Regions from separate parts of the Brevibacillus sp. SKDU10 genome, predicted to be linked through region 3. Evidence: riboswitches for the same ligand, from Rfam matches in the RefSeq annotation. Region 3 holds a riboswitch; each other region holds the start of a gene.
The links. Region 3 has a riboswitch for lysine ahead of AYJ08_RS16680 (amino acid permease). Riboswitches for the same ligand answer to the same signal wherever they lie in the genome.

Region 1 (4,326 bases), on a different contig from region 3:
CTTCGGGCCAGTCCCTCCACCACTCTTGATAAGAGATTTCTATATAATTATGTTTATCATACTTCTTTCGAGTAAGAATTGTCAATCTATTTCAATGAAAAGGATTCTTCTCTTTTTATTTGATACATCGTCCACATTCCAATGTCCTGAAAGCCCAAACGTTTATAAATAGCTCCAGCCGCTTGATTATCATAAAATAAGCACAAGCTTCGCCCTTCCGCTAAAACATCCCTGCACAGCGCTGCCATGCAAGCACTAGCATACCCCCGCTTGCGATAAATGGGATGAGTACAAACACCAACAATCATGGCAGCCATCGAACACTCGGCTGTTGTCGAAGCACAGGCTACCGTTTCTGTGTTCACCTCGACATAATAGGTTCTCCCCGTACCGCTTTCCAGTGTGTGTTTCAATGCTTCTTCTGCATCAGCAGATCTGCCAAACTCTTGAATCTGATCACGTAGGCTGACGATTTTTTTTACATCATGAACGGTGGCTTTTTTTACCTCAAATCCCTTGATGTCATCCTGAGATAATCGAGAGTCATCTTCTAATTCTGCAAAATAGGTAGTTTTGATCTCATGCTTCGGCAGATGGCTTGCAAAGGCCTGCAAAGAATCTTGTTTTCCTGATAAAACCTCCAGCTTCTTGTCAGCAAGGATAATTTCACTGAACCCTTCCATATCAAACCTATCCAAAGCATAAAATACGTATGAGTGATAATACCGCAGGAGCACCGCAGAGAGTTTTGTCTGGTCACTCGCTGACCATTCTCCCCATAACTCTTGAAAAGGGGTAGAGAAGCCAAAATTTTCGACATCACCAATAAGAAATAAGTTCAAGCTTCTCTCTTTTGATACCAATTCCATAAATGCTTCATAATCTGCTTCTGTTAGTTTTCGGATCATTTGGCAATTCCCTCTCCAAAAGTTTTTCCCTCCATTATTTGAAAAAGTGTACTATTTGTCAATAGAATTCAGAAAAAACACATAAAGCCCGGTGGAAGTCTCTCCACCAGGCTCCTTGATTAATCCAATCCTATCCCTGTCCATTTGAAGCACTCTACATGCTGTTTTATCTAAAACAAATTAAGCGTATACGACAGCATCCGCAGAAACATCCAATCCAAACGCCGTATGCAGTGTAGCTACAGCTTGCGCAACTTTTTCTGCTGGGATAACACAAGATACCTTAATATCAGAGGTAGATACCATCCGAATGAGAATATCCTGGCTGGATAAATGACTAAACATATCGGCTGCCACCCCCGGATTGGTTATCATACCAGCTCCTACAATTGAAACTTTTGCAAGGCCAGATTCATATTCCACATGCTCAAAGCCTAACTCCTCCTGATGAGCCGCCAAGGTCTCCAGCGTTCTATGTAAATCATCAGCGGAGATCGTAAAGGAAACATTATTTGCTTTGTCATGATAGGTGCTTTGAATAATGATGTCTACATTAATAGAAGCGTCCGCCAATGCTTTAAATAATAAAGATAACATGCCTACTTTTACAGGCATTCCGATAACCGTTATAGAAGCTACATCTTTGTCATGAGCTATTCCGCTGATTACTTTGCCTAACTCCATGTTTGTCTCCTCCTCAACCAATGTTCCCTCTTCTTCTGTAAAACTGGAACGAACCACAAGTCGAACTCGATGTTTTTTTGCACTTTCCACAGAACGCGGATGCAATACACCAGCTCCTAGAGTTGCTAATTCTAGCATCTCATCATATGAAATGGAGCTTAACTTTTGTGCACGAGAAACAATGCGCGGATCGGCTGTAAATACCCCTGATACATCAGTGTAGATTTCACAGCAGGTAGCCTGGAGACTAGCCGCAATTGTTACCGCTGTAGTATCAGACCCGCCCCGTCCCAATGTTGTAATTTCTCCGTTTTCGCTAGCTCCTTGAAAACCTGCTACGATGACAATTTTCCCCTGCTGTAATTCTTGCTCAATCCGTTGACTGTTAATCGTACTAATGCGTGCCTTTCCATGCTTCTCTTCCGTTAAAATGCCAGCTTGCCAGCCTGTCATGGACACAGCCTCGTACCCTCTGCTCTGTAGAGCCATACTAAGTAACGCAATGGAAACCTGTTCTCCTGTGGCAAGCAGCATATCCATTTCACGAGCAGGTGGGCTCTCATGTAATTCCTTTGCTAAATCGACAAGCACATCTGTTGTTTTTCCCATAGCAGATACCACAACCACCATGGCATACCCGGCATCCTTATAACGGATAATTCTCTGTGCTACCTCTTGAATACGCTCCGCAGAGCCTACGGATGTTCCCCCGTATTTTTGCACCACAATTTCCATTTTGAATCTCTCCTCTGGTATATTCTGCTAGTCTGGATCATATGCCTTCCTTGGTTCATTTATAATGAAAGCTTTTTACGAATTGAAGATACAAAAAAGGCAACGACAAAGGAAATACCTAGTCGTTGCCCTAACTGGACATACACGGTCCCTCCTTCCCCTGATTCACGGAAATGCCAAAGCAAGTAATAATAGCTCTAGCAGCCCGGTGAGATAGCTCTCCATTTGCATGACGGGTAGGACATGCAAATGACAGTCTTACGCTTATTCAACGTAAGCCCAGCATGCACCGCTTGGGTATCGCGTGCACACTTCGGCAAATTCCCCTTCCCCAGCTCCATCATAGATTCCCATATCTCCGGAGGGTACTCTTGGTTTTTGCGCCTCTACCTCACTCCTGTATAGGGAAGTGAGGTTGTTGCTTATGAGATTATTCAGAATTATATCACGTTACTTTCTCAGTTACAATTCTTTTTGTTAAGGGATATAAGAAGATATTAGCGTGATACAATGAGCATAGTTTTCGTATCTTTTTAAAAGGATATGAAAGGAGGCTTTCTAATGAAAGATAATAAAACCTTGCAGAACCAAACCGAGGCATACACGGACAATAAAGCTCCCTCCTCTGTACATTTGAACTCAAAATCCACCTCGTCTGTTGTTCTTATCACTGGGTGCTCAAGCGGCTTTGGAAAACAAATTAGTATAGCTCTTGCAGAAGCTGGCTATCAAGTAATCGCCACAATGCGTGATGTAACAAAAAAAGAGCCTCTTCTTCAAGAGGCTTCAGCCCGTAGCATTGAGGATCGTTTACACATTATCCCCTTAGATGTTACGAAACAAGATAGTATTGCGCAGGCCATCGACCAAACGCTACAACTATTTGGCAAGATAGACATATTGATTAACAATGCTGGCTATGCGACTGGCGGTTTTACTGAAGAAATCCCCCTAGAGGACTGGCGCAATCAGTTTGAAACCAATTTTTTTGGAGCGGTAGCCACCACTCAAGCGGTTTTAAAGCCCATGCGTGAGCAAAGGAGCGGTCTCATTATCAATATGAGCAGCATTTGCGGACAATTTGGCTTCCCTATGCTTGGTCCCTATACCGCCTCCAAACATGCACTAGAAGGCTTCAGTGAATCCCTACGCTTAGAAATGCTCCCATTTGGCATCAAGGTGGTCCTAATAGAGCCTGGGCCATATCGAACTGATATATGGGAAAAAAGCATAGAAGCAGCAGCTTTCTCACCTGAGTCTCCCTATCATACCTTTTTAGAGTATTTGCAACAGCAAGCCAAGCACAACGCCATGCACTCTGGCGATCCAGAAGAAGTAGTCCACACCGTATTACGTATTGTAAAAGCTTCTAATCCGTCCTTCCGTTATCCGGTTGGAAAAAGCATCAAAAGCTTACTCTTTAGTAAAAAAATATTACCCTGGAGATTCATAGAGCTGCTTGTAAAAAAGCAATTACACAAAATTATGAAGAAATAAGCTCATTTCTCATCCTTCAATCCTCTTAAGTGCGTAATAATATCTCTTGCTAATTTATCACCAATGCCAAGCTGGCGGAAATCTTCCACTGTTGCTTCCCGCATCTTTTTCAATGAGCCGAAATGCTGAAACAGCTTCTTCCGTCGCTTCTCTCCTATACCTGGTATCTCATCTAATTGTGAAGAAAGCATTGTTTTCGAACGTGCCTGACGATGAAACGTGATAGCAAAGCGGTGTACCTCATCCTGGACGCGTTGCAACAAATAAAACTCATGGCTGTCCCGCTTAAGCTCTACAGGCATAGGCGGGTCACCATAGAGTAACATCGCTGTTTTATGCTTCTCGTCCTTAGCGAGTCCACAGACTGGGATGAACAGCCCTAATTCATTTTCTAACACATCCATCGCCGCACTAATTTGACCTTTGCCTCCATCAATCACAATTAGATTTGGCAATGGCTGATTTTCTTTTAACAGGCGAGAATATCTACGTAAAATAACCT
Region 2 (4,326 bases), on a different contig from region 3:
TAAGAGAAATTGGTAAAAAAAAGATGAAAACGTTTTGGCATCTAAGTACGTCTAATAAATAAGTAAACAGGAAAGCCTAAAAGACGAGCACAAAAGCCCGAGACAGCTTTTTATAGGTAGCACTTATTTTTATGGAAAGAATACATAGCAAGTAGCTTAGTAAATTGACGTGTCTCTTCTTCAATAACGATATGAAATTCGAGGAAGCAGGTGGAGAGTAATGAACATCTCAAAATGGACAAAAACAGGTATTGCAGCAGTTCTTTGTCTACCATTCATACATGCAGCAGGTTCACATCATTTTTTGCAGGCGGCTGAGAAACCGGTATATGTAGCCCAGGTGTCCGAGGAGACCAAAGGCGCTGGTAACCAAGGCACACAAACATCCAAATCCGCCGGTACAGAAGAATCTGTTTCAGTCGAGGATAAACAAGAAGTTCGCCTATATTCTATACAGGATCAAGATAAGCATGGCTTTATTGATGCAACGGGAAAGGTAGTCATCGCTCCCCAATTTGAAGTGGTTGGCGAGTTTCATGAAGGGCTTGCCGTTGCTAAGAAGGATGGGAAATACGGGTTTATCAACCAGCATGGCTCTTTTGTAATCCCTCCTCAGTATGAGGAAGCAGATTCGTTCTCAGAAGGAGTAGCTGCTGTTAAAGCAGGGGATCGCTTTGGTTTTATCAATAAAGAAAATAAGATGGTGATCCCAGCCAAGTTCCAATTTGCTCGTAGCTTTCAAAATGGTCTAGCTGCTATAGGTGAAAATCATAAATATGGTTTTATCAATAAGAGTGGACAAATCGTGATTCAACCAGAATATGAGATTGTCTGGGGTTTTCAAGAAGGTACCACTGTAGCCTATAAGGATGGAAAAGCAGGTTATCTTGATCAAACAGGAAAGGTCATCATTCCTTTTACTTATCAAATTGCGAATCCATTTCAAGAAGGGCTGGCCCTAGTCTATGCGGGTGAGGAAAGGGGATATAGTCTCATCAACAAGCAGGGTCAGGAGGTAGTGAAACCAGAGGGCTTTGAGCCTGGAAGCTTTTCAGAAGGAGTAGCCGATGTGATGGTTGCTGTGGATGGGGATTTTAAAGCCAGCTATATTAACAAAAAAGGTGAGTTTTTACTTCCACCTACTTATGAACGTACATTGCCTTTTTCCGAGGGACTTGCTTCTGTTAAGGTGAATGGCAAATATGGATTTATCAACAAGCAAGGAAAAATGGTAATTAAGCCTCAGTTTGAATCGGGCGGTGTATTTCATAACGGTTTGGCTTATGAGGTAACACATGACGAACAAGGATATAGCTTTTGTTATGTCAATAAACAAGGTGAAATCGTTTGGAAAAGCTCTGTTATGAAGGAGTTTCCAGGGGATTTGGAATAACTTTGTCGAAGCTCTCGCGATATTGGTAGCGAGAGCTTTTTATTGTGAAGTAAAATATGTCTAAAATGTGTCTAAAGTCATTTGAATGTTCTGTTAAATAAAGTATAATATTGGTAATGATTTGGAAAGGGGATATAAAACCATGGAAATCGGCATTGCTATGTATCCGATCATAGGGGTCTTAGTCTTCTCTTTCATCTTGTTCTACTACTTGTATAAAGGAATTATGAAGGATACAACAAAGCACGATGAGGAGCATGTATGGGTTGATTACGATACGAGCTTTATGAAGGAGACTCCTCACTCACAGCAGAAAAAGGCAAAAAGTAATCAGAATATGTAAACTACAAAATGGTTGAAGCGCTCCTCTGAAGGGGTGCTTTTTTACTTATGTAATTTTTAAATTTCCTGAATTGTATGTTATAAATAAATGGAAAGGCTTCGAAGCTGTCAATTTTTTTAAAAGGAGAGCGTCCATGCGTAAACCATATCTTATTGGCCTTGTGTTATTAGCTGTTTGGTTTGTCTGGCTCCTCTATGGATTAAAGTTTTACCGAGGAGAACAATTTAGCACTTTATTTTTATTAGTTGCTTTTGGTACAGGCGTTTTTCCCATCTATTTTAGCTTCGTTCATTTATTAATTGGTGAACGATCTAAGCAATGGATCAGTTGGGTTGGGATTGTAGCTACGGCTTTTGTGATCGTACCCGTTTCGATTTTTCTTTTATACCGATTTGCTTAAAAAATCCATTTGTACAAAGCGGTTGTCAGGTAAGGGTTTATCTGATAAAGTGAAGTGAAAATTACATAGGAATAATCCAAAATAGAGGTGCGCAGCGGATGAGTCATCCTGTTTGCTTTACATCGCCGGGACGATGAGGACAGGATAAAAGGTCAATGCGCCGAAGTCGTTGCTGACCGGCAATCTACGGCTGGGGTGTACGTGAATAACGTACGTCCTGTCATGAAAGGTGTGCCTTTCGTGGAGCGCTATTTATGAGTTGCCAAGGTAGAACCAGCAATGAGTAGGCGATCCACTCATTGCTTTTTTGCTTATCAAGGGGTTATTCTTTTTTCAAAACAGTAATTTTGCAATAGCGATTACATAAACCAAATTGGTAGGAGGAAACACTCGATGAACATGATGAATGCCCACGAAATTATCAGCTTTATTCAAAAGAGCGAGAAGAAGACGCCTGTGAAGGTGCATGTAAAGGGAAATTTAGAAGGAATTGATTTTGGCCAAAATACAAAAACCTTTATCATAGGCAATGTAGGTGTATTGTTTGGCGAATGGAAGGACGTACAGCCTGTGCTTGAAGCCAATAAGGACAGCATTGAGGACTATGTGGTAGAGAGCGATCGTCGCAATTCTGCGATCCCGATGCTAGACACAAAAGAAATTCAAGCGCGTATTGAGCCAGGTGCTATCATTCGTGATCAAGTACACATTGGAAATAATGCAGTAATTATGATGGGTGCGGTAATTAATATCGGTGCTTCTATTGGAGAAGGTACTATGATCGATATGGGCGTTATTATTGGCGGACGCGGCACGGTTGGCAATAATTGCCACATCGGAGCAGGAGCTGTCATAGCAGGGGTCATTGAGCCGCCTTCTGCCACACCTGTAATTATTGAGGATGATGTATTGGTTGGAGCAAATGCTGTTATTTTAGAGGGTGTACGGATTGGTAAAGGCTCAGTGGTTGCTGCGGGAGCTGTTGTAACACAGGATGTTCCTGCGAACGTAGTAGTGGCTGGGACACCGGCAAGAATCCTAAAAGAAATTGATGCAAAAACCAAGTCCAAAACAGAGATTATGCAAGAACTGCGTCAGTTATAAGTATGTAAAAAACTGTAAGGTATATATCATATCAGCTAGTCATAGATTGAGCTGAATAAAAGGGGCGTCTTCCCATGACGGATTGGCTACAAAAAGATGAAACCTATTTGATGTCCACCTACAAACGATTGCCGATTGCAATTGAAAAGGGAGAGGGCAATTATTTACTTGATACAGAGGGAAAAGCTTATCTTGATTTGTTTACTGGTCTGGCTGTCTCTGTTCTGGGCCACTCTCATCCCAAAATTGTAGAAGCTCTTGTAGAACAGGGAGAGAAATTCTTGCACATCTCCAACATTTTTTTGAACAAGCCAGCCATCACATTGGCAGAGCAGTTAGTTAAGCATACGATTCCGGGAAAAGTTTTCTTCAGTAACTCAGGAGCTGAAGCAACAGAAGCTGCGATCAAGCTTGTGCATAAATGGGCAAAAATGACCGGAAGAGAGAATGCTGGGATTGTTGTGCTAAAAAATAGCTTCCACGGCAGGACGCTTGGAGCTGTCAAGCTAACAAGACAAGCTCATGTTTATCAGGACTACCCGTTGCCGGCATTTCCTGTATATGAGGTAGCTCCTGGTGATATAGAAGGATTGGAAGAGATTATTACGACGTACTCACCTGTTTGCTTATTAATGGAGCCAGTTCTTGGATCGGGTGGAGTTATTCCGCTTTCCGAGAGCTTTTTGCAAACAGCTTTTGCTCTGTGTAAAGAACATGACGTGCTATTTGCTATGGATGAAATTCAAACAGGTATGGGACGAACTGGTAAACTGTTTGCCTACCAGCATACGACTGTGGAACCTGATCTTATCTTATTTGCCAAGGGTGTCGGCGGTGGATTACCGCTAGGTGGGGTGATCGCTGGAGAAAAACTGGCCAATCTTTTCAAGCCTGGAGACCATGGGACAACATTTGCCCCCTCTCCATTAAGTGCAGCATTGGGCAATGCGGTTATGGAAGCTCTGCTGGTAGATGGATTGCTTGAAGAGGGGAAAAAGCAAGCAGAGTATTTGTGGGCTCGTATAGCTCATTTAGTTGATGAATATCCACAACTTCTATCTGATATTCGAGGCAAAGGCATGATGC
Region 3 (4,326 bases):
GGATTAATAAAAGGCTTTAAAAAAGGTGACAAGACGTTTGATGCCTATTTGAAATGGGATTTAGAGAAAGCGCAATTTCAATTCGAGTTTGAAGCAAAAACAGCTTCTTCGGGTGCTAAGGAGTATAAAAAACCAAGCGCAAGAGCACCGAAAGGGAAAAAAATTACAGAAGCGCTATATTCTACTGAGTAGAAAAGAATAAAAGAAGGCAAAGTAACAAACAAGAAAGAAAGGGGGTGTGATGATGAAGCAAGCAAGACCGATTTCCGTTAACGATCGAATAACATCAATTGATACCGTTAGAGGCATTGCGATCCTGGGTATCTTTCTGGTGAACTTCCCGGCTATGCTAGGAATCCAACCGCTTGACACGAGAGGGTATACCCAAGGGGCTGATGCCATGTTTCGCTTTGGCTATGACTTATTTATCCAAACAAAATTCTACTCCTTATTTGCCTTTTTATTTGGATTGGGGTTTTATCTATTTATGAGTAGAGCAGAAGCGAAAGGGTATAGGATGAGGGCCCTTTTTTCGATGCGTCTAGCTGTGCTGTTTCTTCTGGGATGCCTGCATTTTCTGCTTTTGTGGTACGGTGATATTTTACATATGTATGCATTAGTGGGCTTTTTACTTTTATTTTTTTATCGTCAGAAGGCATCAGCATTGTTTGTTTGGAGCATTTTTTTAATGGCTCTGTTTATGTTGTTTATCTGGTTTGCTTTTTCCGGGGATATTGATTTAGATCAAAAAGTGCTATTGGAAGCTCCTTGGTTTAATGGACTAGAGGATTATGCACAAAAAGTAAGTCAACGCTATGAAATGCTAAGTGGCATCCAGATTCTCAATGTAATTATCTATATTCCTGAATTACTAGGACTTTTTTTGTTGGGATTGTGTGCAGGGAAGATCAACTTTTTTCAACGTGTGCATGAATGGAAACGTGGATTGCGCATCACTCAGATTGTCAGTCTAGTAGTAACGATTCTATTGTTTATTCCGATGTTTCGTTATTATTTCAGCCATGAAGTCTATGTGTCTGAAGAAATTCAAAAGTACATTCAATTGACAGGAAAAACGTTGTTCGTCTTTTATCTCGTATCTATTGTTCTGCTTCTGGAAAACAAACGTTTTCGAGCAAAAATGCAAGGCTTCACATATGTGGGGCGTATGGCATTAACCAATTACTTATTGCAGACATTGGTAACAGTCCTATTGTTTTCCCTGTTTATTCCTAATACGGCAGGAATTCCGCTATGGATTGGATTTATATTTTGTATTACGATCTATCTATTACAGATCATGTTTAGTAAATGGTGGTTATCTCAGTATGCCTTTGGACCAATGGAATGGCTGTGGAGATGTGCAACCTATATGCAAAAGCAGCCACTACGGCTGAAGCAACAAAGCCGTGATCGATCATAGAAAGGCTAAAAATCTAGTTGAAATCTAATGGTTTATCATCTATAATGACATTATCTTTTTTAATAAAATAATAAATCCTCATCATATCTGGTGAGGTAGAGGTTGCGGTATTTAAGAGTATGCTGGACGAGACCCAGAGATGTTGTAGACTCCATCAGAAAGGAAAGACCGCCGAAGCTTGTACAAAGACTCTGTGATGTACAGGCTGGGGCTGTTTCCGAAAGGGACAGAACTGTCACGTTTATTTGCCGAATAAGCGTGTTGTGCTATCTTCATGGAAGGTATGATGCGGGTTACGTATAAATCCGTCGACAGATTCTAAAATGACGGATTTTTTATATTCCCACTCCTTCCTTGCACGTATCTTTGAAAAGATAAGGAGTGTTTTTTTATGTCACAAGCAACAACTGGGAATGAAAGTGTAACAAACATATCGGCAACTAGGGATGGGGGACAGCCTCAAGAATTGAAGCGCGGTCTAAAGGCTCGACACCTGACGATGATCGCTCTTGGCGGTTCTATTGGTACGGGGTTATTCCTAGCAAGTGGGGGAGCTATCTCTCAAGCAGGCCCTGGCGGTGCGATTGTAGCATATGTAGCAATTGGTATTATGGTATATTTCTTAATGACCAGCTTGGGTGAAATGGCAGCTTATATGCCGGAGTCAGGGTCTTTTAGTACCTATGCAACAAAGTTTGTAGATCCTGCTCTTGGCTTTGCATTAGGATGGAACTATTGGTATAACTGGGCTATTACGATTGCAGCCGAGTTATCTGCCGCTACGCTTTTAATGAAATTTTGGTTCCCGAACAGTTCATCTTTGTTATGGAGCGGCTTGTTTTTAGCCTTTATGTTTGGATTAAACTATCTATCTGTCAAAGGATATGGGGAGTCAGAGTTCTGGTTCTCGATGATTAAAGTAGCAACTGTTATTATTTTCTTGGTAGTTGGTATCTTAATGATTTTTGGCATCATGGGCGGAGAGGCTGTAGGTTTTACGAACTTTACCATTGGCGATGCTCCATTCCATGGCGGCTTTATGGCAGCCCTTGGCGTATTTATGATTGCTGGGTTTAGCTTTCAGGGTACAGAATTAATCGGGGTAGCGGCAGGAGAGAGCGACGATCCGCGTAAAAATATCCCGAAAGCCATCAAGCAGGTGTTTTGGCGCATTCTGTTGTTCTATGTTTTTGCCATTTTAGTTATTGGTTTGCTGGTACCCTACACCAGTCCGAATCTGGTAGGTGGAGATATAGAAGCGATTGCTCTAAGCCCGTTTACAATGGTATTTGAAAAAGCAGGCTTGGCATTTTCTGCCTCTGTGATGAACGCTGTTATTTTATCGGCTGTATTATCTGCGGGTAACTCTGGTATGTATGCTTCTACACGGATGCTGTGGGCGATGGCGAAGGATGGGAAAGCACCTAAATTTTTTACAAAACTAAACCGCCGCGGTATTCCGATTTACTGCTTGTTAATGACAGCATCAGTTGGGATGGTTGCTTTCTTCGCTTCTCTTTTTGGCGACGGGGTTGTGTATGCATGGTTGCTTAATGCTTCTGGTATGTCTGGCTTTATTGCTTGGTTGGGCATTGCAATTAGTCACTATCGCTTCCGTCGAGCGTTTGTGGCGCAAGGGCATAGCTTGAGTGAATTGCCTTTTAAAGCAAGATGGTTCCCATTCGGTCCGCTATTTGCTTTTATACTGTGCATCGTTGTTATTATGGGACAGAATTACGAGGCATTTATTGGAGATAAAATTGATTGGTACTCTATGATGGTGTCCTATATCGGCATTCCGATCTTCCTTGCTTTATGGTTGGGATACAAATGGGTCAAGAAAACAAAGGTTGTGAAATTGCACGATTGTGATTTTAGCAGTGCACATGTAAGAGACTAGCCTGTAGTCCTTTTATATTGCTCATAATAATCAATACAGGAAAAACCACTTTTCAAGCTGGAAGAAATTCTGGGGCTTGTGAGTGGTTTTTTTCTATGCTTCTTAAATGTTTCCAATCCACGTAAGCTTCTTGTCCATCGATTTTTCTTTTAAAAAAATTTAGTAAATATAAAAATTTTGTCGAACTAGCATTCTCTATGCCGAACGTTTTAGCTGGTATCGACAAAAGAAGAAAAGTTATGCGTTCAGCGTTCGACATGATTTGAAGGCAAGCTCTTTTATACTTAAAAGCAATGAGTTAAGCAGAAAGGAGCACAACCTTCATGATTACAAGAATCCTACAAATGCGAGCACAATCCCTATCACTGCAAGAAATCGCTACAAGGTGCGAGATGACCATTGGCCAAGTGAGATACCAACTTCATAAATTTGGACTGAAGTCGCAGGCTTACAAGGAGAGCAGCCAAAGCGTAGCAGAGGAGTCCTTCATTAATTTGTTCATGGGAAAGGTTGTTAGCCCACCTTTTTATCCTGCTGTCTATCCATTGGAAACGGACAGAGGGGAGAGCTATACTACTCAGGAGAAAGACTTTTTAGCTGAACAAACCCAAGGACAAGCTATCTTAGAGGAGAAGCGAGTCCCTTCTATAGCTGTTATTCCAACGGCACCAGACACTGTGTATATCCATTGGTCTATTTCTGAATATCGCCTGCATATGATTGCGGGGTACCTAAAGGAAGAGTGGGCGAAAATTACACAAGGAATTCGTCTTTATGAGGTGGAGGAAGGCATATCCTCTAATAGGGAGGTGGGGTATAAAGACGTGTATATGAACGAAGAAGCAGAAGCCTGCTACGTTGAACATTTGCAAACAGGGAAACAGTACGTAGCAGAGTTTGGTCTTTATGCTTCTGGGCAATTTTGTCCTATCATGCGGTCTGAGAAAGTGAGATTGACAGCTTACCGGTACGCCGTTTGGTAAAAATTAGGGATGACACTCCT

Region 1: linked by a shared signal. The riboswitch ahead of AYJ08_RS11140 (aspartate kinase) and the one ahead of AYJ08_RS16680 (amino acid permease) in region 3 are both predicted to bind lysine.
Region 2: linked by a shared signal. The riboswitch ahead of dapD (2,3,4,5-tetrahydropyridine-2,6-dicarboxylate N-acetyltransferase) and the one ahead of AYJ08_RS16680 (amino acid permease) in region 3 are both predicted to bind lysine.

The regions. Positions count from the first base shown of each region.
Region 1 is NZ_LSSO01000149.1:45,626-49,951, reverse strand. It holds SAM riboswitch class I at 1-35, opposite strand, end outside; gene AYJ08_RS11145 (GNAT family N-acetyltransferase) at 87-908, opposite strand; gene AYJ08_RS11140 (aspartate kinase) at 1,089-2,327, opposite strand; lysine riboswitch at 2,534-2,724, opposite strand; gene AYJ08_RS11135 (SDR family oxidoreductase) at 2,889-3,824, shown strand; gene uvrC (excinuclease ABC subunit UvrC) at 3,827-4,326, opposite strand, start outside.
Region 2 is NZ_LSSO01000048.1:15,968-20,293, forward strand. It holds gene AYJ08_RS03975 (WG repeat-containing protein) at 221-1,393, shown strand; gene AYJ08_RS03980 (hypothetical protein) at 1,536-1,736, shown strand; gene AYJ08_RS03985 (hypothetical protein) at 1,870-2,136, shown strand; lysine riboswitch at 2,211-2,395, shown strand; gene dapD (2,3,4,5-tetrahydropyridine-2,6-dicarboxylate N-acetyltransferase) at 2,530-3,240, shown strand; gene AYJ08_RS03995 (aspartate aminotransferase family protein) at 3,315-4,326, shown strand, end outside.
Region 3 is NZ_LSSO01000180.1:14,099-18,424, forward strand. It holds gene AYJ08_RS16670 (DNA topoisomerase III) at 1-192, shown strand, start outside; gene AYJ08_RS16675 (DUF418 domain-containing protein) at 242-1,423, shown strand; lysine riboswitch at 1,512-1,700, shown strand; gene AYJ08_RS16680 (amino acid permease) at 1,815-3,323, shown strand; gene AYJ08_RS16690 (DUF4912 domain-containing protein) at 3,647-4,306, shown strand.